One region of the Enterococcus mediterraneensis genome, then DNA from elsewhere that is predicted to be linked to it. Evidence: predicted binding sites of a transcription regulator. Region 1 holds the regulator's gene; the other holds the start of a gene.
The links. The regulator HrcA, encoded in region 1, represses chaperone genes, less so after heat shock. The targets are predictions, from matches to a motif close to TTAGCACTCNNNNNNNNNGAGTGCTAA.
Positions count from the first base shown of each region.

Region 2: groES (co-chaperone GroES) is a predicted target of HrcA. The motif match lies at 1,697-1,723, and genes of this name have one in related genera.

Region 1 covers NZ_UWOP01000001.1:2,288,135-2,300,426, forward strand. The annotation lists gene EFB00_RS11345 (ABC transporter permease) at 1-420, shown strand, start outside; gene EFB00_RS11350 (helix-turn-helix domain-containing protein) at 544-708, shown strand; gene EFB00_RS11360 (ABC transporter permease) at 1,992-2,369, shown strand; gene hemW (radical SAM family heme chaperone HemW) at 2,528-3,697, shown strand; gene hrcA (heat-inducible transcriptional repressor HrcA) at 3,873-4,913, shown strand; gene grpE (nucleotide exchange factor GrpE) at 4,979-5,527, shown strand; gene dnaK (molecular chaperone DnaK) at 5,561-7,390, shown strand; gene dnaJ (molecular chaperone DnaJ) at 7,524-8,687, shown strand; gene EFB00_RS11390 (amino acid ABC transporter ATP-binding protein) at 8,778-9,515, opposite strand; gene EFB00_RS11395 (amino acid ABC transporter substrate-binding protein/permease) at 9,517-10,977, opposite strand; gene uvrB (excinuclease ABC subunit UvrB) at 11,239-12,292, shown strand, end outside.
Region 2 covers NZ_UWOP01000001.1:750,061-762,352, reverse strand. The annotation lists gene EFB00_RS03620 (6-phospho-beta-glucosidase) at 1-868, shown strand, start outside; gene EFB00_RS03615 (CPBP family intramembrane glutamic endopeptidase) at 926-1,552, opposite strand; gene groES (co-chaperone GroES) at 1,761-2,045, shown strand; gene groL (chaperonin GroEL) at 2,067-3,689, shown strand; gene EFB00_RS03600 (3D domain-containing protein) at 3,994-5,229, shown strand; gene EFB00_RS03595 (hypothetical protein) at 5,554-6,492, shown strand; gene EFB00_RS03590 (LCP family glycopolymer transferase) at 6,521-7,447, shown strand; gene EFB00_RS03585 (YveK family protein) at 7,475-8,266, shown strand; gene EFB00_RS03580 (CpsD/CapB family tyrosine-protein kinase) at 8,283-8,990, shown strand; gene EFB00_RS03575 (tyrosine-protein phosphatase) at 9,008-9,772, shown strand; gene EFB00_RS03570 (polysaccharide biosynthesis protein) at 9,785-11,602, shown strand; gene EFB00_RS03565 (sugar transferase) at 11,614-12,231, shown strand; gene EFB00_RS03560 (NAD-dependent epimerase/dehydratase family protein) at 12,228-12,292, shown strand, end outside.

The DNA.
Region 1 (12,292 bases):
TTCTCGGTATTTTTAGTGATCGCAGTAGGGATCTTACTAGGTTTCAGTCCAGAACTGACTTTATCTAATGGATTAGTATTGGGTTTGTTTGTATTGTTGGCATCTGCCGCTCTCGTCTGGATCAGTTTTTTTATTGGGCTATCTGTGGGGACCGAGGCCGCGGCGGCTTTTCCAATGTTTTTACTTTTTGCGCCTTACCTGAGCAGTGGGTTTGTTCCGTTAGAGACTCTTCCGAAAGTATTGCGCAACTTTGCGGAAGTATCTCCCTTCACACCTATCACAGAAACGATCCGCGGCTTGCTGATGAACGATGTTTCTCTAAATGATTTGCGTGTTGCAAGTGCATGGCTGATTGGATTATTACTGCTTTTTGTTTTTCTTACATTAGGTAAATATAATCGATTGACTGAAAAGTCCTGAATAAAAAGTTGAGCTATTATCATAGTAGGGAGATAATAGAATACTTAAAAAATATCCAAGAAGTTAATTTACCGACCTCCAGAAGTTAGATTTTTGGTCTAACTTTTGGGGGTCGGTATTTTTATGGCAAAATATAGTTTTGAATTCAGACTGAAAATCCTTCAAGAATATCTTGAAGGAAAAGCAGGAACATCGTATTTATCGAAAAAATATGGAGTGAAATCAAAAAAGCAGGTACAGGTTTGGTTCAATGCTTATCACAAGTTCGGTGAAGAGGTATTTGTATGATAAAAAGATTAACTAAAAATATAAATATGTATTTAGGTGTAATAAATATTGTAATTGGACTTGTTCATTATGGAAGAAAACGAGGCAGATTAACAAATATTAATTAGCATTTCTATATTACGTTAGTTATAATATTTATAAATATTGAGGTTTTTTTGATAAAAAAGTAGATAATTATTTAATAGAAGCTATGGAAATTAGGTAAGTAATAAAAATCTCTACAAACAAGGAATTTGTACATGTTTTTATCCCGTTTCAAAGTGCTTCCGTCAAAATGATAATAACTACTGAGTTTAACTTATTGTTAAGGTATTCACATATATTCCAGACTAATTGATTTAGAGGTGAATTTTTGAAGTACCATTCTAGAATAGATATTTCTGTGTAGACTAATCTATCAAATAGTAATTGAATGAAATGTAACTATATCAGAATTTAAACTTTTGAATATTCCGTATGTTATTGCAGCTAACAGGAATAATTTGCTACTAGACGTTAAATTTGAAACGATTTATTTTTTTCATGTTTTGTATTACTATTAGTGATTTTTGGCGCATATACAATAAATATAAGGTTTAATATATACATGGTACTCTTTCTTTTTCAGCTAACTTTCATAGCATTTATAATAATTAAACAAATATATATGTGGAGGGTTTTAATATGATTAGAAATTTTAATTATCTATATTTAGGAATTATTCTTTTATTCGATATTCATCAATCTCTAAAATTTTATTCAATGTATAAAAAAGAAAGGATAAAAAAATATCTATATTTTATGTATTTTTTCATAGTTATAGCTATAGTGGCAATTATTGCTCTTATAGCAAATTATTTATCCATATAATTTTTTTTATAGAGTAGGAGAAAAATATGTTAAAGATAGAAATAGAAGGTAATAATGGCATTGAGAAAACTACCTTATTTAAGGCTTTAAATGCTTAAATAAATTATGTTTCTTCTTCAATACAATTTATGGAATGTGATTTTAATATAGCAAAAATAAGAGATATAGTGTTTATTGACGATCAATTTTTGGGTATCTGTACCTAAAACCGATGGAATATTTACACTATATTGCATATTTCTATAAGTCAGAGCACAGTGAGCAACAAATGGAAGCCTTTTTAAACTTGTTGGATATGAATCCATATTTAACGTCTCTGATTAAAAATTTGTCTCAGGGAAACAAGTAGAAACTTGCATTTATTGCTGCTGTAATCTCTAGTGCCAAGATTATTTTATTTAGATGAAGCTTTTGAGCATATAGACAAAAAAACAATGAAAGAAGTAATGAATATTCTTGAAGAATTAGTATTGAGTTTGTTTGTATTGCTGGCATCTGCGGCTCTCGTCTGGATCAGTTTTTTTATTGGGCTATCTGTGGGGACCGAGGCCGCGGCGGCTTTTCCAATGTTTTTGCTTTTTGCGCCTTACCTGAGCAGCGGGTTTGTTCCGTTAGAGACACTTCCAAAAGTATTGCGCAATTTTGCGGAAGTATCTCCCTTCACACCTATTACAGAAACAATCCGCGGCTTGCTGATGAACGATGTTTCTCTAAATGATTTGCGTGTTGCCAGTGCGTGGCTGATTGGATTATTACTGCTTTTTGTTTTTCTTACATTAGGTAAATATAATCGATTGACTGAAAAGTCCTGAGTAAAAAGTTAGGCTATTTTCATAGTAGGGAGATAATAGAATACTTAAAAAAAGATCCAAGAAGGTAATTCTTGGATTTTTTAGTAGATTTGTTCAGCAGATACGTATAGTATGCTTATATAAGAATATTCTAGCTAACGTGAGGAGCACATGAAGCAATGAATGAATCAACACAATCAATAGGCAAGAGTATCTCTGCCTATCTCCACATCCCGTTTTGTGAACACATTTGTTATTACTGTGATTTCAATAAAGTGTTTTTAGAAGGGCAACCGGTGGACGAATATATCGAGATGCTGTTGCGGGAGATCCAACTGGGATTGGCGCAGCAACCAATTACAGAAGCAAAAACCATTTATATCGGCGGTGGTACGCCAACTTCATTGTCTGCCAAACAACTGGATTGTTTATTGGCGGGTGTGACAGAGTACTTTCCGATGGAGACAGTCAAAGAATTTACTATTGAAGCAAACCCTGGTGATTTGACGAAAGAAAAACTGCAAGTGATGAAAAATTATGATATTGACCGTTTGTCGATGGGGGTTCAGACTTTCGATAATCGGTTATTGAAAAAAATCGGTCGCAAGCATTCCGCGGAAGATGTTTACCAAACCATCGAATTGTTGCGAAAAGAGCAATTTGACAATGTGTCTATCGATTTGATCTATGCTTTGCCGGGTCAATCTCTGGAAAGTTTTCGAGATACACTGAAACGGGCGCTGGATTTGGATTTGCCTCATTATTCCATGTATTCGTTGATTCTGGAAAATAAAACGATGTTCATGAACTGGGTACGGCAAGGAAGAATCGAATTGCCGGATCAGGAAGTAGAGAGTCAGATGTTTGAAGAAGCCATCGAACAGATGGAAAAGCACGGACGTCATCAATATGAGATCAGTAATTTTGCGTTGTCAGGCAAAGAATCACAACATAATCTGATTTATTGGAACAATGAAAATTATTTTGGCTTTGGTGCCGGCGCGAGCGGGTATCTTGGCGATCGCCGCTATAAAAACTATGGACCGATCCAGCATTATCTTAAACCGTTGCGGGAAAACAAACTGCCTGCTTATGAAGAAGAATTTCTGACAAAACAAAATCAAATGGAAGAAGAAATGTTTTTGGGTCTCCGGAAAATCGCGGGTATCTCAAAACGAGTATTCAAAGAAAAATTCGGTGTAGATTTTCAAACAGTCTATGGCGCTGTCCTGCCTGAGCTGAAACAAAAAGGCTGGTTGTTGGAAGAAGAAGACGCTATCCGTTTGACAGATACGGGGCTGTTCATCGGGAATGAAGTATTTGAAAAATTTCTATTAAAAGACTCTTAAATGGGGTCTTTTTTTACTATTTATTAGATAGGAACGTATTTTCAAAATAATTAGCACTCTCGATGCAAGAGTGCTAAAAATGGGTGGAAAATTCTTGACAAATATGCAGAATATGATATATTTATAATCGTGTTAGCACTTAAAAGGAAAGAGTGCTAATGAGAGGTGATAGATTATGTTGACACAAAGGCAGCAAGACATTCTGCGTCTCATCATTCAAAATTACACACAAACAGGCCAACCGGTGGGTTCCAAAAAATTGATGGAAGAAGGAATCAACGCCAGTTCGGCGACGATCCGTAATGAAATGAAAGCACTAGAAGAATACGGCTTTCTGCAAAAAACGCATTCGTCATCTGGACGGGTTCCATCAATGAACGGCTATCGTTATTATGTTGATTTTCTGTTGACGCCGGCACAAGTGGAGCAGACAGATATGCAGATGATTCGTCAGTCTTTTGGCAGAGAATTTCATGAGATCAATGAGATCATTCAGCAGTCTGCAGATATTTTGTCGAGTCTGACCAGCTATACAGCATTGTCTTTAGGTCCTGATATGAAGGAAAGACGTTTGACTGGTTTTCGGATCGTGCCGTTGAATGAACGGCAAATCATCGCCCTTATCGTTACCGATAAAGGAAATGTTGAAAGCCAAGTGTTTACGATTCCCCGTACAGTTAGCGGTGAAGATTTAGAGAAAATGGTTCGGATCATCAACGATAAGTTGATCGGCGAGTCATTGATCACCGTCTATCATCGTTTGAGAACCGAGATCCCTATGATTTTGCATAAGTATTTCCAAACGACAGAAGGAATCTTAGATTTGTTCGATTCGTTATTAGGAAATGCGTTTGAAGAAAAGATATTCGTAGGCGGTCGCATGAATGTCCTGGATTTTGGGCCGACGACGGATGTGGATCAATTCAAAACGATCTATTCATTTATGAAAGATCCAGAAGAATTGACGCAATTGTTGGTACCTTCTGATGAGGATATCCGAATTCGGATTGGTAATGAATTAGGGATCGAATTGTTGCAAAACATGAGTCTGGTTCAAGCCAATTATGAGATCACAGGACATGGGCAAGGAACGATCGCTCTTTTAGGTCCTACTAATATGCCATACTCAAAGATGTTTGCGCTGATCGACGTTTTTCGTCGTGAACTTGCTTCGAAATTAGCTGAGTATTATCGTTCGTTGGATTCTTATAACTAGCGGAAGATAAAAGCGGATATCTGAAATATTTATAGAGAAAGGAAGTTGGTCAAGTGTCTGAAGAAATGCAGAAAGATGAAGAATTGAAAGAAACAAAATCAGCAGAAACAGATGTTGAATCTGCGGAAAACGCAGAGCAATCAGAAGAAACACCTGCTGAATTAACAGAAACAGAAAAAATGCAAGCGAAAATCGATGAGTTGGAAGACCAATATTTGCGGGCTCGCGCAGAAATCGCAAATATCACTACTCGTAATCGTAATGAACGGGAACAATTACAAAAATACCGTTCTCAAGATTTAGCGAAAAAATTGTTGCCGGCTATCGATAATCTAGAACGAGCATTGGCGACAGAAGTTTCTGATGAACAAGGCGCCAGCTTGAAAAAAGGCGTTGAAATGGTCTTGGACGGCCTGCGCTTTGCTTTGAAGGAAGAAAATGTCGAAGAGATCCCGGCTTCCGGCGAAACCTTCGATCCTAATCTGCATCAAGCAGTTCAAACAGTTCCTGCAACAGAAGAATTTCCGGCTGATACAGTTGTGGAAGTGTTGCAAAAAGGCTATAAATTGCATGATCGTGTGCTTCGACCAAGTATGGTCATCGTGGCACAATAATAATAAAAGACAAATATTAAGGAGTGTTTTTACATGAGTAAAATCATTGGTATTGACTTAGGTACAACAAACTCTGCTGTTGCTGTCCTTGAAGGCGGCGAAGCAAAAATTATTGCAAACCCAGAAGGAAACCGTACAACACCATCTGTTGTTTCTTTCAAAAACGGTGAGATCCAAGTCGGTGAAGTTGCAAAACGTCAAGCAGTAACCAACCCAAATACAATTTCTTCTATCAAACGTCACATGGGAGAAGCTGGTTACAAAGTTGAAGCGGAAGGCAAATCTTATACACCGCAAGAAATCTCAGCTATGGTCTTGCAATACATCAAAGGTTTTGCAGAAGACTATTTAGGTGAAAAAGTAGACAAAGCAGTCATCACTGTACCTGCATACTTCAACGATGCGCAACGTCAAGCAACAAAAGACGCTGGTAAAATCGCTGGTTTAGAAGTAGAACGGATCGTTAACGAACCAACAGCCGCTGCATTGGCTTATGGTTTGGATAAAACCGATAAAGACGAAAAAATCTTAGTATTCGACTTAGGCGGCGGTACTTTCGACGTATCGATCCTTGAATTAGGCGATGGCGTATTCGATGTATTGTCAACTGCCGGTGATAACCATCTAGGTGGGGATGATTTCGATAACAAAATCATCGATCACATGGTAGCAGAATTCAAAAAAGAAAACGGAATCGATTTGAGCTCAGACAAAATGGCATTGCAACGTTTGAAAGATGCCGCTGAAAAAGCGAAAAAAGATTTATCCGGTGTAACAAGCACACAAATCAGCTTGCCATTTATCACTGCCGGCGATGCTGGTCCATTGCACTTGGAAATGACATTGACTCGTGCGAAATTTGACGAATTGACTAGTGACCTGGTAGAACGTACGAAAGTTCCTGTACGTCAAGCATTGAAAGATGCTGGATTGTCACAATCAGAAATCGATGAAGTGATCTTAGTCGGCGGTTCAACACGTATTCCTGCTGTTGTTGAAGCAGTACGTAAAGAAACAGGCAAAGAACCAAACAAATCTGTAAACCCTGATGAAGTTGTTGCAATGGGTGCGGCGATCCAAGGTGGCGTTATCACTGGTGACGTGAAAGACGTGGTCTTGCTTGACGTAACACCGTTATCACTAGGTATCGAAACAATGGGCGGCGTATTTACTAAATTGATCGATCGCAACACAACGATCCCAACAAGTAAATCACAAGTCTTCTCAACTGCAGCAGACAACCAACCAGCAGTGGATATCCACGTACTGCAAGGGGAACGTCCAATGGCTGCTGACAACAAAACACTAGGAAGATTCCAATTAACGGATATCCCACCAGCACCTCGTGGTATTCCACAAATCGAAGTAACATTCGATATCGATAAAAATGGTATCGTAAATGTTTCCGCAAAAGATTTGGGAACACAAAAAGAACAAAAAATCACAATCAAATCTTCTTCAGGTTTATCAGACGAAGAAATCGAACGCATGGTGAAAGACGCTGAAGCAAATGCTGAAGCCGATAAAGCTCGCAAAGAAGAAGTCGATCTTCGCAATGATGTAGATGCATTGTTATTCACCGTCGATAAAACATTGAAAGAATTAGAAGGAAAAGTTGATGCAGACGAAGTGAAGAAAGCGGAAGATGCACGCGACGAATTGAAAGCAGCTGTTGAAGCGAACAACATTGAAGAAATGAAGACGAAACGTGACGCATTGAACGAAATCGTCCAAAACTTGACAGTGAAATTGTACGAACAAGCAGCACAACAACAAGCTCAACAAGATCCAAACGCAGCACAAGGCGGCGCGGATGATGTCGTTGATGCTGATTTCGAAGAAGTAGACGGCGATGACAAATAAGTAACTCGCTAGGAAAAAGCCAAAGTCATCCTTTGGCTTTTTCTTATGATTTATTTAAGAAAGATGTAGCTTGTTTAAGAAATATGATAAAATACACGAGTGTAGCTAAAACAAGAAATGTGGAGGGAAGCCTATGGCAACAAAACGTGATTATTACGAAGTCCTAGGATTACAAAAAGGAGCTTCGGATGATGAAATTAAAAAGGCATACCGCAAGCTTTCCAAAAAATATCACCCGGATATCAATAAAGAACCAGATGCTGAAACGAAATTCAAAGAGATTTCTGAAGCATATGAAATCTTAAGCGACCCGCAAAAAAGAGCGGCTTACGATCAATATGGACATGCTGGAACAGATCCTAATTACGGCGGTGCCGGCGGATTCGGTGGCGGCGGTTATGGTGGCTTTTCTGGCGGTGGCTTTGGCGGCTTTGAGGATATCTTTGAATCCTTTTTTGGCGGCGGCGGAGGTCGTTCTGTTGATCCGAACGCACCTCGTCAGGGCGCGGATCTGCAATATACCATCCAATTGAAATTTGAAGAAGCGATTTTCGGTGTTGAAAAAAATATCAAGTATAATCGCGAAGAAACTTGTCATACTTGCGGCGGTAACGGCGCAAAACCTGGAACACAGCCTGTGACCTGTCATAAATGCCACGGTTCTGGTACCATCAATGTTGAACGCCAAACACCACTTGGACGAGTGATGAGTCGCCAAACATGTGATGTATGTCACGGAACAGGGAAAGAAATCAAAGAACCATGTCCTACTTGTCAAGGTTCCGGTCACGAAAAGAAAGCCCATGAAGTGAAAGTTAAAGTTCCTGCTGGTGTCGAAGACGGTCAACAAATGCGTTTGGCAGATCAAGGAGAAGCTGGGATGAACGGCGGACCTTACGGTGATCTGTACGTGATTTTCCGTGTTGAAGAAAGCGACATTTTTGATCGCGATGGCGCGGAGATCTATTACGAATTGCCATTGAATTTTGTCCAAGCGGCATTAGGGGATGAAGTCAATGTACCGACTGTTCATGGTGATGTAAAATTGAAAGTTCCTGCCGGTACACAAACAGGAACCAACTTCCGTTTGCGCGGAAAAGGCGCACCTCGTTTGCGAGGCGGCGGTAACGGCGACCAACAAGTTCGTGTCAAAATCATTACACCGCGGAATCTATCGGATGAACAAAAATACGCGTTGCGCAAATTCGCGGAAGTCAGCGGCAATAAAATCAATGAACAGCAGCCGGAAGGTTTTTTCGATAAAATGAAAGATGCATTTACCGGTAAGAAAAAATAGGACTGACATCGACAGATCGTAACAGTTCGTTTAATCAAAAAACCAGCGAAGAATCAACTTCGCTGGTTTTTTGATGGCTATTTTTCATGATCAGATATTCAATACTTTGTTCAAGAAATCTTTCGTACGTTCATTTTTAGGATTATTGAAGATCTCTTCAGGTTTGCCATCTTCTAAGAATTTTCCTTCGTCGCAGAAAAGCACGCGATTGGCAACTTCTTTGGCAAAGCCCATTTCATGAGTAACGATGACCATGGTCATTCCTTGTTTTGCCAATTTTTTCATAACATTCAGTACGTCGCCGACCATTTCCGGATCCAAAGCGGAAGTCGGTTCATCAAAAAGCATGATGTCCGGATTCATTGCTAATGCGCGGGCGATCGCCACCCGTTGTTTTTGTCCGCCGGATAGGTTATCAGGGTACATATCTTTTTTATCAGCCAAACCGACTGTTTCCAATAGTTTCATTGCTTTTTCTTCAGCTTCTTTACGAGACGCTTTTTTCAAGTCTGTAGGAGCCAAGATGATATTTTCCAAGACAGTCAAATGCGGGAACAAGTTAAAATGTTGGAAAACCATCCCGATGTGCTGACGAACCAAATTGATGTTGGTGCTTTTATCCATCAAGTGAGCGCCATCGATGATGATATCGCCGCTTGTTGGTTCCTCTAAACGGTTCAGACAGCGCAGAAACGTACTTTTACCAGAACCTGAAGGGCCGATGACACAAACCACGTCGCCTTCTTGGATAGAGATGCTGATGTCGTTTAAAACAGTGTTGTCACCGTATTTTTTTACGAGATTTTCAACTAAGATTTTTTCAGCCATCTTATTTCACCTTCTTTTCTAAAACTTTGGCTAATTTTGTCAATGCTGTGATCACGATCAGATAGATGATAGCGATGATCAAGTAGACATTGGTACTTTGAGAAGTCCGGGCAACGATGATCTTCCCTGTTTGCAGCAATTCTACCACACCGATGACCGAAATGATCGTTGTATCTTTTAATGAGATAACGAATTGGTTGACAAAAGAAGGAATCATGATCTTGATTGCTTGCGGTAGAATGATTTTTTGCATGGTTCTTGTATATGGCAGCCCTAAACTGCGGGAAGCTTCCATTTGTCCGACTGGTACGGCATTGATCCCGCCGCGGACGATTTCTGCGATATATGCACTGGCGTTAAGGGTCAATGTGATGACACCGGCGGCAAAGTCAGGGATCGTGATACCGATCGCGTCAGATAATCCGAAGAAGATGAAGAACGCCAACACCATCATCGGGATTCCGCGGATAATATCTACATATATAGAAGAGAAAGTCCGCAATGCGCGAATCGGTGCAACGCTGAATAATCCAAAGATAATACCGATCACCAATGCCAGAGCGAATGAAAGCAATGCAAGTGCGATGGTTTTAACGAGTCCGTCTAATAAGACTTTCCAGTTGTTTTCCAATAAGCCGCCGATCGTTGACTCATCTTTCTTGCTTTCGGTTGGTGTTTGGGAGATATATTTGTCAACGATCTTATCGTACTCACCTGTACGTTTCATTTCTTTGATCGCTTCATTGAACATTTCCAATAATTCAGGATTTTGTCCTTTTTTTACTGCGAAACCATATTCTCCGCCAGATTCCCGCTCGATAGGGGTCGCTAACTTTTGACCGTTGTTAATAGCGTAACCGATGACCGGATAGTCATCCATCATGGCGTCGATCTGACCGCCTCTGACTGCTTCGTATAATTGATCAGCTGCGTCATAAAGCTTGATGGTATAGCCGTATTTTTCTTTATTGGCTTCTAGAAAATCTGCACTTTCAGTTCCGATTTTCGCGCCGACTCTCTTACCATCTAAGTCTTCATAAGATTTAATGGTATCATTTCCTTCTTTCACAGCGATTTGGATTCCGCTTTGGAAATAAGGATCTGAAAAGTCGAATGATTTTTTACGTTCGTCAGTAATGGTCATACCGGCGATCATCCCATCTGCTTGGTTTCCTTCGATAGCTTGCAGGGCACCGGAAAATCCGATGAAATTAAATTTGATATTGAAGCCTTGCATCTCTGCTGCGCGATTCATCAAGTCGACATCGATACCTACGTATTCATTGTCCTCGTTTTTGTATTCAAAAGGAGCAAAAGCCGAATCGCTAGCGATAATGTACTGCTCTTTTTGAGGCTCGATTTTTTTCATTGTGTCAGCAGCTTCTGCTGAACGCGGTACTCCCAGTGTAAAAAGACCTACCATTACGGCTGCTAATGTAAGCAGAAGTGTTCGTTTTTTCATTTTATAACCTCCTGTTTTTTTAGACATAAGGATATTATAAAGTGAAAGAGGAATGGAAACAAGAAGATTAGCGAAAAAAATAGAAAAAAACGTATTCTTATAACATCTTATGTTATGTTTAGTAACATGCGCAAAAGTCCGAGAAACAGAAAACTAGCGAAAGTATGTTCGCTATGGTATAATAGCTCAGTAAGGAATGCGGACTGTTTTCCTTTCTTTTTGTTATACTGAATACAGGTTATGTATAAAGGAGGATATTAGATGATTGAGAGAGAGACCTCCCATAAATTTGAATTAGTTTCCAAATATCAACCGGCAGGAGATCAGCCTGAAGCGATCAATCAATTGGTAAAAGGGGTAGTGGGCGGCAAGAAAGCACAGATATTGCTGGGTGCGACTGGTACCGGGAAGACTTATACGATCTCTAATTTGATCAAAGAAGTCAATAAACCTACATTGATCATTGCTCATAATAAGACCCTTGCTGGGCAGTTATACGGTGAGTTTAAGGAGTTTTTTCCGAATAATGCCGTAGAATATTTTGTCAGTTACTATGATTATTATCAACCGGAAGCGTATGTGCCTTCCAGTGATACTTATATCGAGAAAGACTCCAGTATCAATGATGAAATCGATAAATTACGCCACTCGGCTACTAGCGCTTTACTTGAGCGAAACGATGTAATCGTGGTGGCTTCTGTGTCGTGTATTTTTGGTTTGGGTTCACCTATCGAATACCAAAAACAAGTCGTTTCATTACGGGTAGGGATGGAGATTTCTCGTGATCAGCTGTTGCGCAGTTTGATCGATATCCAATTTGAACGCAATGATATTGATTTTCAGCGGGGGCGTTTTCGTGTCCGTGGTGATGTTGTGGAGATTTTTCCGGCATCTCGTGATGAACGGGCTTTGCGTGTGGAATTTTTCGGCGATGAGATCGAACGAATCCGTGAAGTCGATGCGTTGACTGGAGAGATCTTAGCAGAAACAGAACATGTTTCGATCTTCCCGGCAACACACTTTGTTACGAATGAAGATTACTTAGAACATGCGATTGCTTCTATTAAAGCGGAACTTGAAGACCGTCTGGAAGTTTTGCGCAGTGAAAATAAATTATTAGAAGCTCAACGTTTAGAACAACGTACGAATTATGATTTAGAGATGTTGCGAGAGATGGGGTATACGTCAGGGATCGAAAACTATTCTCGTCATATGGATGGACGTAAAGAAGGCGAGCCGCCGTATACATTGCTGGACTTCTTTCCAGATGACTTCTTATTAGTAGTAGATGAATCTCACGTGACCATGCCTCAGA
Region 2 (12,292 bases), 1.5 Mb from region 1:
GTTTACGAACTCAGGATTAAAATTTGTTGAAGGAGAAGATCGGGAACGCTTGATGTATCAAGCGGCGCACTATGAGTTGGTCGCTAGCGCGAAAGCTATAGAGATTGGACGACAAATCAATCCAGAATTCCAGATCGGCTGTATGATCGCCATGTGCCCAATCTATCCATATTCTTGCGATCCAAATGATATGATGGCAGCGACTGTCGGGATGCAGCGTCGCTACTGGTTTACGGATGTCCATTGCCGCGGCAAGTATCCAAGCTATCTAAAGACCTATTTCAAACGTAAAAACTTTGATTTGGATATAACAGAAGAAGATCTTGAACAGTTGAAACGAGACTGTGTGGATTATATCGGATTCAGCTACTATATGTCATTTGCAATCAAAGATCACGGAAAAGCACCATCATACGATTATGATGAAGCACATGATCTAGTGAGAAATCCTTACGTTGAAGCTTCGGAATGGGGTTGGCAGATCGATCCGACTGGGTTGCGCTACTCCATGAACTGGTTCAACGAGCGCTATGAATTACCGTTGTTTATCGTGGAAAATGGATTTGGCGCAGTAGATGAAGTCAACGAGGACGGTACGATTGAGGATCCGTATCGCATTGAGTATTTGAAAGCTCATATCCAATCCATGAAAGATGCGGTGGAATATGACGGGATCGATTTGATGGGCTACACGCCATGGGGGTTCATCGATCTAGTGTCAGCAGGGACCGGCGAGATGAAAAAACGTTATGGCTTTATCTATGTGGATAAAGACAATGAAGGACAAGGAACGTTAGATCGGAAAAAGAAACAATCCTTTGATTGGTATCAAAAAGTCATCGCGACAAATGGCGAAACATTAGATTAAATATACAAAACAGCACCGGATCACTTCCTACTGCGGATGTGATTCGGTGCTGTTTATTTATTGAGCTAATGCTATTTGTACAATGACTACTAATGTATTCATTCCGACGTGAGTAATGATCGATGTCCAGATCTTGCCGGTATGGGTATAAAGCCAAAGGAAAAAACTGCCGAGGAAAAAGTACACGAGAAGATGTCCGTCATTATGGGCAAAAGCAAATGCCAATGAACTCAAGATCAAACCGATCCAATAGTTCGAATATTTCGCGATGATCCCGAAGAGTGCCCGGCGGAAAACAAATTCTTCCATGATCGGACCACCGATCATGACCGCGACAGCGAAAATCGGCCGTTGCAAAATGATGGTGATGATATTTTGCGTATTTTGAGAAGGCTGCAATTCACCAAAAAGCCCTTCGATATTCGCGGCGATATTTTGCAAAATCAATGCGATAAAGATCCCAACGATTCCCCAAATCAAGATCGAAAGTTTTGAGGCAGTGTTTTTCTCGATTTTCAGCGGTTCTTTCTGATAAACATATAATAAGATCATGACTACTGCACCGATCAAATAAGATAAAGTAGTAGCAAGTACTGCTTGATTAGGATCGGCAAAAAAAGCGGGTATGAAAAAAGCCAACCCGTAACAGAAAATCGTCAATAGACTGTATCTATTTAAAGTCATAGGCCATCTCCTTTAGATAATTGCTTTCATTATAACGCAAGGATTAAGGCGAAACAACGAAAATCCTTAAAAAGAGAAAGCGCTAAAAATTGGGTAAAAAAACTTGCAAAGCGGAAGCAAAATGAGTAATATAAATCTTGTAGGTTAGCACTCGATAAACGAGAGTGCTAACTCAAGAAAAAGTACAGATTTAACGGAGGGATTTATCGTGTTAAAACCATTAGGCGATCGTGTCATCATCGAAGTCGCAAAAGAGGAAGAAAAAACAGTCGGCGGTATCGTGTTAGCTTCCGCTGCTAAAGAAAAACCACAAACAGGTACTGTTATTGCGGTTGGTGAAGGACGCACATTAGATAACGGTGAAAAAGCTCCTGTGCCTGTGAAAGTCGGCGACCAAGTAATGTTTGAAAAGTATGCTGGAACAGAAGTGAAATTTGAAGGCAACGAATACTTGATCGTAGCTGGTAAAGATATTATCGCAATCGTAGAATAAAAAAATTGAGGTGGATAAATCATGGCAAAAGACATTAAATTCGCAGAAGATGCACGCGCAGCAATGCTTCGCGGTGTAGACAAATTAGCTGATACAGTAAAAGTAACATTAGGACCAAAAGGCCGTAATGTTGTGTTAGAAAAATCATACGGTTCACCATTGATCACAAATGATGGTGTAACGATCGCAAAAGAAATCGAATTAGAAGATCATTTCGAAAACATGGGTGCGAAATTAGTTTCTGAAGTTGCTTCTAAAACCAACGATATCGCTGGTGACGGAACCACAACAGCAACTGTTTTGACACAAGCAATCGTACGTGAAGGATTGAAAAACGTAACTGCTGGAGCAAACCCTCTAGGCATTCGCCGCGGGATTGAATTAGCGACAAAAGCGGCAGTAGAAGAATTACACAACATTTCTTCTATCGTTGATTCAAAAGAAGCCATCGCACAAGTTGGTGCCGTTTCTTCAGGAAGCGAACAAGTTGGTAATTACATCGCTGACGCAATGGAAAAAGTCGGCAACGACGGTGTCATCACTATTGAAGAATCAAAAGGGATCGAAACAGAATTAGATGTCGTGGAAGGGATGCAATTTGACCGCGGCTACCTATCACAATACATGGTGACAGATAACGATAAAATGGAAGCTGTCTTAGACAATCCATATATCTTGATCACTGACAAAAAAATCTCAAACATTCAAGACATCTTGCCTTTATTAGAACAAATCCTGCAACAATCAAAACCATTGTTGATCATTGCAGACGATGTAGACGGTGAAGCATTACCTACATTAGTCTTGAACAAGATCCGCGGAACATTCAACGTCGTAGCTGTCAAAGCACCTGGCTTTGGTGACCGTCGTAAAGCAATGTTGGAAGATATCGCAGTCTTGACTGGCGGAACAGTCATCACAGAAGATCTTGGTCTTGAATTGAAAGATGCAACTATCGAAAACCTTGGTCAAGCAAGCAAAGTCGTTGTTGACAAAGACAACACAACGATCGTTGAAGGAGCTGGCGGCAAAGACGCTGTAGCTGCTCGCGTACAATTGATCAAAAACCAAATCGCAGATACAACTTCTGATTTCGACCGTGAAAAATTACAAGAACGCCTGGCTAAACTTGCTGGCGGTGTAGCTGTCATCAAAGTCGGCGCGCCAACTGAAACAGAATTGAAAGAAATGAAACTGCGCATTGAAGACGCGCTGAACGCAACTCGTGCCGCTGTGGAAGAAGGTATGGTTTCCGGTGGTGGTACTGCATTGGTGAATGTCATCAATAAAGTAGCGCAATTAGAAGCAGAAGGCGACGTTGCAACTGGTGTGAAAATCGTGGTACGGGCATTGGAAGAACCAGTTCGTCAAATCGCTGAAAACGCAGGCTATGAAGGTTCTGTGATCATCGATAAATTGAAACACGCTGAATTAGGTACTGGATTCAACGCCGCAAATGGCGAATGGGTCAACATGGTAGAAGCCGGCATCGTCGACCCTACTAAAGTTACTCGTTCTGCATTACAAAACGCTGCATCTGTTGCCGCATTGTTATTGACAACAGAAGCTGTCGTAGCTGACAAACCAGAACCAGCTGCACCTGCCGCACCAGCAATGGACCCATCAATGGGCGGTATGATGTAAGAAACATTTGAATAGGATAATCAATAAACCGCAAAACACTGATTTTGCGGTTTATTTTTTGCGCTTTAAAAATAAAAGGCATCGTTATTTAAAGAACGACAGTAATATTACGATAAGATTACATAGAAAAAATGGCTAAAAACAGTTCTGTGCTCCACTTCTTAAGGGATTTCTTTCAAAAAATAGAAATAATCTCCCACTTTTGCTATAAAATGTAACAAAATGTAAAACAACTGAAATATTAACCGCCATGAGAATTTGTATAATAAGAAGCGTTGGAATGTAAAGAAAGGTGTTGGATTCAGTGAAAAGCAAAAAACTAATGACAGTCATAACTGCTGTATTAGTAGCAAATTTTATTGTACCAGTATTTGCTCATGCGGAATCTCTTGACTCTTTGAATGAAAAAGAAACTGCGATCATGAGACAAAGTGACGAGATCAGTGCAGAGATTCAGTTGGTATTAAATGATGTAAATGAAAAATACGCAAAAGTAGAAGCAACAAAAGAAAAGATCGCGAAAAACGAAGCGACTTTAACAACTGCGCAAGCAGAAATCAAAGAAACGCAAAAAAATATCGAAAAACGCAAAGACGCTGTTGCACAACGTCTAAAAGATATCCAAGTCAACGGCGGAACAGAACGAGATTGGAAAGCGCTGCTGGATTCTTCTAATCTGCAAGAATTGATCAACCGGGCGTATGCGATGACGATCCTGCAAAATGCTGAGAAAGAAAAGATCGACAGTTTGCATAATGAAAAAGAAAAACTGGAATCTTTGAAGGACAAAGTCGAAAGTACACAAGCGACTTTGAAAGAAAATGAAACGACTTTGCAAGCTGAAGCGCAAGAATTAGACAGCAAAGTAGCGAATCTAAAACAACAACTAGCGGAAAATAAAACTTCTTTACAAGCGATCGCTAAAAGCAAAGAAGTAGAAGCCGCACGGATCGAAGCTGAAAAACAAAAAGCAGAAGCTGAAAAGCAAGCCGCGGAAAAAGCCGCTGCTGAAAAGGCTGCTGCAGAAAAAGCTGCCAAAGAACAAGCAGAAAGCGAAAAAGCCAAAGAAAGCAGCTCGCAATCTACTCAATCGGAAACAACAAGCTCTAGTTCAAGCAGTACTAGCTCAAGTGATTCAAACAAAACGAACAGTTCAAGCAGTAGTTCAAATAATTCGAACAGCTCCAACAATTCAAATGGAACTTCAAGCAGCAGCAACTCTAATTCATCGAATAATACCTCCAATACTTCTGGCGGCAGAACGATGATGATGGAATCCACTGCATACTCCTACTCAGAAGCAGGAGCAAGCTATTTTACCGCCAGCGGAACAGATCTTAGAAAAAATCCTATGGCTGTAGCTGTTGATCCTAGCGTCATTCCATTAGGTACATTAGTAGAAGTCCAAGGCTACGGTATGGCATTAGCACTTGATACTGGTGGTGCCATCAAAGGCAATATCATTGACGTCCATTTCCCAACAGTCGAACAATGTCGCCAATGGGGAAGACGTCAAGTTAAAGTAACTATTCATGATTAATTGAATAAAATATAGAATTTAAAAAAGCAGTCTATCCCTTGTGTTGACTGCTTTTTTTTAGAAATGAAAAATGAGAAAATTTTTATTTTTAAACTTTTTTTAACTACCAATTTATTTGTGAAGCGCATACATAGTTGGTCGATATAGAAAAATCATGCTCGATTTGTATATATATGTTGAGCTATATTTGGATATATATTAGAAATTAGCGAATACCCTCTTTTTTTTCGATGTATTCTTGCTTATAATATACAAGAGTCACTTCATATATTTATTGCAGGTACATAGAACTAACTACAAATTGGGTATGAAGGAGTGTGTTGAATGAAGAAATCATTGCTGAAAACTGCTGCGATCGTAGTTGCCGGTGCCGGCGCGATTACAGTCTGTTTTTTTGGTTACAGGGTAAATGCTGGTAGGCAGTATGAGCAACGAGTCAGTTACGCAGAAACAGCTATGAAAAAAGAAGAAACTTCTTTAAAAGAAATCAAGAAAGAAATCCAGGCTTTATATCAAGATAAGGATCAAGTATTTTTAAGAAGCGGTCTAAAAGAAGATGAGGTTACAAAAGTCGGCAATAAGTTAGATGCCATTAAGCTATCCGCTGACGAATTTGGCATTAGTGATAAAGACCTGCCTGAGAATGTCGCCGCTGTTAAAACTGAAAAAGAAAAGCTAAATGAACAGCTGGCAGATGTTGAAACGAAATACAACATTCAATCTAGCGTTAATAAATTATTCACCAAAGCAGTGAGTAATTGGCATACGGCAAAAAATGACGTCATTATCAAAGACACACTGAAAGACACTGATGTAGGAGAGATCCGAGAACGTTTGAATCTAATGGATGACAGTCAGTGGAAAGATGTGATCATTGACTACTTAGAATTCGCTTCAGCTCAGATCAAACGTGCAACAGATATTCAAAAATCTATCGATAAGATGTTGAAAGACGATAAAGTGACTGAAGAAGCAACTTATGAAGCTTATCTGAATTTAGTCAATAGCATCGCGCAAGTCCGTAACGAAGACCTAAAAGAAAAATTTGAAAAAGCCGCTGATAAGATCAGTCGACAAATCGGCGTAGCTGCTGATCCGTACACATCTGTCGATCCAGCGACTGGATATGAAGAAACATCTGAAGTCAGTGAAACTGACACGCAAACTGATGATGGAACCCAAGTTCAAGATGATGGGACTCAAGTTGAGGAAGACACTGGTCAGCAAGACAGTGGAGTCGCTGAGGACGGATCGTATTACTAAAATACAGTCATGAGAATGGAGTAAGCATATGTCAAAAGGTAAAAAAATCATATTGATCGTATTAGGCGTGATCGTTGCGCTGACATTAATAGTTGTTGGGGTTGGTGCCAAGGTTTATTTTGATTTAAGCAATTCAGTACAAAAAACCTATGAATCCGTTGAGCGTCAAAAAGACAAAAACGGAACTGAAAAAGTAGATCTGCAAAAACAAGAACCATTTTCAATATTGTTGTTAGGGATCGATACCGGTGATCTGGGACGTACAGAAGTTGGTCGTTCCGATACCATGATGGTGGCAACTGTCAACCCTGAAAATAAAAAGACAACGATCGTCAGCATCGCTCGGGATACGTATGTAGATATCGTTGGTCGCGGTACGCAAGACAAGATCAACCACGCCTATGCTTTTGGCGGTGCTGGGATGTCCATGGACACCGTGGAAAAATACTTAGACATTCCTATCAATCACTATGCCGCTATCAACATGAAAGGCTTAAAAGAGCTGGTAGATGCAGTTGGTGGTATTGAAGTCGCAAATGATCAGAAATTCACCCAAGATGAATACACCTTTGACTATGGAAAAATCACGTTGGACGGCGACCAAGCATTAGCTTACTCTCGGATGCGGCATGAAGATCCTCGCGGTGACTATGGCCGTCAAGAACGCCAACGACAAATCGTCGCTGGTGTCGCTAAAAAACTCCTTACATTAGATGGTGTGACAAAATATCGTGAAGTCTTAGACGCAATGGAAAGCAACGTTAAAACAGATATGAGTTTTGATGATATGAAAAAGATCGCACTGGACTATCGTGATGCCTTCAGCAACATCGAACAAGATCAATTGCAAGGAGAAGGATTCATGCAAGATGGCGTCTCCTACCAACGTGTAAGTGAAGATGAATTGACTCGCGTACAAGATAAATTAAAAACACAGCTGGAAGTTATCGACTAAAGCAAATTAAAGAAAGTAGAGAAAAAAATGGAAGAGACTAGGGAAGAAACAATCAGTTTAAAAGAAATTTTTGAGATTTTAAGAAAACACCTCGCTTCAATCATCATCAGCATGTTTGCCGGCTTAGCGTTAGCCGGGATCGTTACATTTTTCATCATTACACCTAAATACAGCTCACAAACGCAACTTATCGTGACCCTTCCTCAAAGCGAAACGACGAATGTAAATGATGTCAACACAAATTTACAGATGATCAACACGTATAAAGATTTTATTACTGGTGATTTGGTAATGGAACAAGTAAAAGATCGGTTGGATTCAGAATATGGTCTTAAAATGAGTGAAGGTGAGATTCGCGGGTCGATCACGATCAACCAATCACAAAACTCACAAATGTTCTCTATTCAAGCGACAAGCAGTAAAGCAGTAGACGCTGAACACATCGCAAATATGACAGCGCAAATTTTCCAAGAAAATGTCAAAGACGTTATGAATGTCGATAAGATCTCCATTATTTCTAAAGCTTCCGCAAGTATGTCACCTGTTTCGCCTAATAATAAATTGAATTTAGCGATCGGAGTCGTTTTAGGATTGATGGTAGGGATCGGGCTTGCGTTCTTACTGGAATTACTCGACAAGACGGTAAAAGATGATAAGTTTATCCGAGATAACTTAGACTTCGCGATTTTAGGTACAGTGTCGCAAATCTCGCAAAAAGAACTGACTGCGACAACTTTAAAAAATCTAAATACTTCAGCGACAATCACTAATCCTGAAGACAAGGAAAAAGTACCTCGTCGCAGTCGCTCACGAGTGTAAGAAGGAGAAAAAATCAATGGCAAAAAAACATAACGAACGTAAAAACGCGCTGAGAAATGCAGTAAGCTTGATCACGTTGATTGATAATACTTCACCGGTTTCCGAGCAGTATCGGACGATTCGCTCAAACATTCAATTCGCGTCTTCAGCAGATAAACGGATCCAAACGATCGTCGTGACCTCTTCTGGTCCAGGGGAAGGGAAATCTACAACCGCTGCTAATCTAGCAGTCGTTTTCGCTAATTCAGGACAACGGGTCTTATTAGTAGATGCAGATATGCGTAAACCCACTGTTTATCAAACTTTTTGTTTGTCTAATTCGGTAGGTTTGAGTACTGTATTGAGCACGACACAAAGCGTTTTAGAAGTAGCGCAAAAAACAGATGTAGAAAATCTATCTATATTAACGAGTGGACCTATACCACCGTACCCTTCTGAATTATTAGGATCTGCGCGAATGGAGCAAGTGCTCGATGAGGCTCGTAATCTTTACGATATTATTATTTTTGATATGCCGCCGATCGTAGCGGTGACAGATGCACAGATCATGGCATCAAAAGTGGACGGTACGATCTTGGTAGTGAGAGAAAATGTTTCTCGAAAAGAATCAGTGATCAAAGCTAAGGATCTATTGCGTATGGCACAAGCCCGTACGCTAGGAGTAGTATATAACGGTGCTGCTCAAAGTAAAGACCAAGGATACTACGAGTATTACGAAAAATAAGAGAGGACGAGAAAGCGATGATTGATTTGCATTGTCATATTTTGCCGGGAGTTGATGATGGCGCGCAAACCTTGGAAGATAGCCTAGCAATGGCAGAAAAAGCCATTAGCCAAGGCATCACCCATATCTTGTGTACTCCTCATCATAATAATGGGAAATATAAAAACCCTAAACAATCAGTCATCCCTCGTGTCGCTCAGCTGCAAGAAGAACTGGATCAGCGGCAATTGCCGCTGACTGTCTTGGAAGGACAAGAAGTCCGCATTACTGGGGATTTACTTGAGGATATGAGTCGTGATGAGATTTTATTTACTGATTTAGAAGACACTTATATCTTGATTGAATTTCCAACGATGGATATACCTGCTTATACGGAGCAGCTTTTTTTTGAATTGCGCGGATTAGGAAAGATACCAGTGATCGTTCATCCTGAACGCAACGCGAAGTTTCGTGAAGATCCTAATCGATTGATCCCGTTTTTGGATATGGGCGTTTTGGCCCAGTTGACAGCGCCAAGTTATGTTGGGACTTTTGGCAAGTCGATCCAAAAAACGGCAAAAGAAATGGTCAAGCATAATTTAGTGCAGATGGTAGCCTCAGATGCCCATGGTGTCACAAAACGCAACTTTTATCTAAAAGAAGCCTTTGAGGTAATTGAAAAAGATTTTGGACAAGAAAAAGTTTTGGCTATGCAGCAAGTAGCAAAAGACTTGCTGAATGGGGATATAATTAATTTTCCTGTCTATACAGAAGTAAAAAAGAGAAAATTTGGTTTGTTTTAAGGAGATGTTAGGGTGTTTGAGTTAACAAGAAAAAGGAAAATACTGATTTTGGTGTTGGTAGATAGCTTGTTGGTTGCTATTGCTAATCTGGCTACTTATTATTTTATGAAGCCATTTTTGCCTGTGACACCGGGATTTGTTTTCAGTACAACTGTTTTGTCTATTGTCTTATATTTGTTCTATGGATTTATTTTTCACGTATTTACACGGATCAATCGCTATACGAACCTACGCGAGATGATCGCGATTTTTGCCGCAACGACTTGTGAAGCATTGACGAAGACGCTTATTTTATTATTCATCGATGGATCCTTCAGTCGCCGCACAGAAGTTTTTACCTATATTTTTTCTACATTTTTGATCGTAGTCAGCCGATTAGCGTGGCGGTTATACATTGAACATCGTAACATGCACAGCTATCATGGAGAAGATCCTAAACGTACATTGATCATCGGTGCGGGCGAAGGCGGCCGAATCTTGTATAACAGTCTGCTTGGTTCCAAGACTGCCGGAGATATCGAAGTCGTAGGCTTTGTGGATGACGATCCGAATAAAGTTAAGACGTATCTTGCTGGAATCAAGGTCTTAGGCACGACCAAACAATTACCAGAGCTCATCAGAGATAACAATATCGATATGGTAACCATCGCGATTCCTTCCCTTTCTCGAAAGAAATTGCGTGAAATTTTCGATAATTTAGAAAAACTAAAAGTAAAAGTGACTGCTATGCCATCGATGGAAGAGATGGCTTCTGGAAAGATCAGCATGGAACGATTAAAAAAAATCGATGTTGTTGATCTGTTGGGACGTGAAGAAGTCAAATTAGATATTGAATCCATCAAAGATCAATTGACCGATAAGGTGATCTTAGTCACAGGAGCTGGGGGATCTATCGGTTCAGAAATCTGTCGCCAAGTAATCCAATTCAACCCGAAACAACTATTATTATTAGGACACGGTGAAAACTCGATCTATATGATCGATCGTGAATTAAAAACAAAATATGCCGACAAAATGACAGAAATCATCCCAATCATTGCAGATGTCCAAGATCGGCAAAAGATTTTTGAAATCGTCGAACAGTATCAGCCGGATATCGTCTATCACGCGGCAGCCCATAAACATGTACCACTGATGGAATATAATCCTAGAGAAGCTGTCAAAAATAATGTGTATGGTACAAAAAATGTCGCAGAAGCGGCTAAGGCGAATAATGTCAAAAACTTTGTCATGATCTCCACCGATAAAGCCAATAATCCACCAAATGTGATGGGTTCTACGAAACGGATCGCGGAAATGATCGTTACTGGATTGAACGAACCAGGCAAGACAAAATTTTCCGCAGTCCGTTTTGGAAATGTCTTAGGTTCCCGCGGCAGTGTTATCCCTGTCTTCCGAGAACAAATCGCAAAAGGCGGACCTGTTACTGTTACGGATTTCCGTATGACTCGTTACTTTATGACGATCCCAGAAGCTAGTCGTCTGGTAATTCAATCCGGTGCGTTGGCAAAAGGCGGCGAGATATTTGTTCTAGATATGAGTGAACCGGTCAAGATTGTAGATCTTGCGAAAAATATGGTTCGTCTCAGCGGTTATTCAGAAGATGAGATCGAAATCATCGAGACAGGTATTCGTCCAGGAGAAAAGCTTTACGAAGAATTGTTATTGGATAAGGAACGCAATGACGAAGAAGTATACGAAAAGATTTTTGTTGGGAACATCAAAGGTTATTCGATTGATGAAGTAATGGATTTTGTTGAACATTTATCAAAAGACGATAGTGAACTAGCAAAAGAAGTGGTTCGTTTTGCGAATGCTTCGAATAAATAGGAGTTGGACTTGTGTATAGAAATGGTATAAAAAGGGGTATTGATTTTCTACTAGCATTTTTCGGTATCATCATCTTATCACCCATTTTTTTGATTCTGATTTTGGCAATCAAATTTGATTCGCCCGGACCGATTATTTTTAAGCAAAAGCGTGTGGGTTTAAACAAACGACATTTTAATATTTATAAGTTCCGTACAATGCGAGTAGATACACCAAAAGAAATGCCGACACATTTGTTGGAAAATCCTGATTACTTTATTACAAAAGTCGGCAAATTTTTGAGGAAAACAAGTTTGGACGAACTTCCACAACTATGGAATATTTTAAAAGGGGACATGGCTGTGATTGGTCCCCGCCCAGCTTTATGGAATCAATATGATCTAATTGACGAGCGAGACAAATATGGAGCAAATAATATTCGTCCGGGTCTGACTGGATTGGCGCAAATCAGTGGACGGGACGAATTGGAAATCCCTATCAAAGCCAAATTAGATGGAGAGTATACTAAAAATATGTCGCTGCTTCTGGATTTGAAATGTTTCTTTGGGACGATCATCGCTGTGTTCAAGAGTGATGGCGTAGTCGAAGGCGGCACGGGAACTTTGAACAACAAAGGAGACAAATCATGAAGCATATTTTGATAACCGGTGCCAATAGCTATATTGGTACCTCTTTTGAAAAGTATATGGA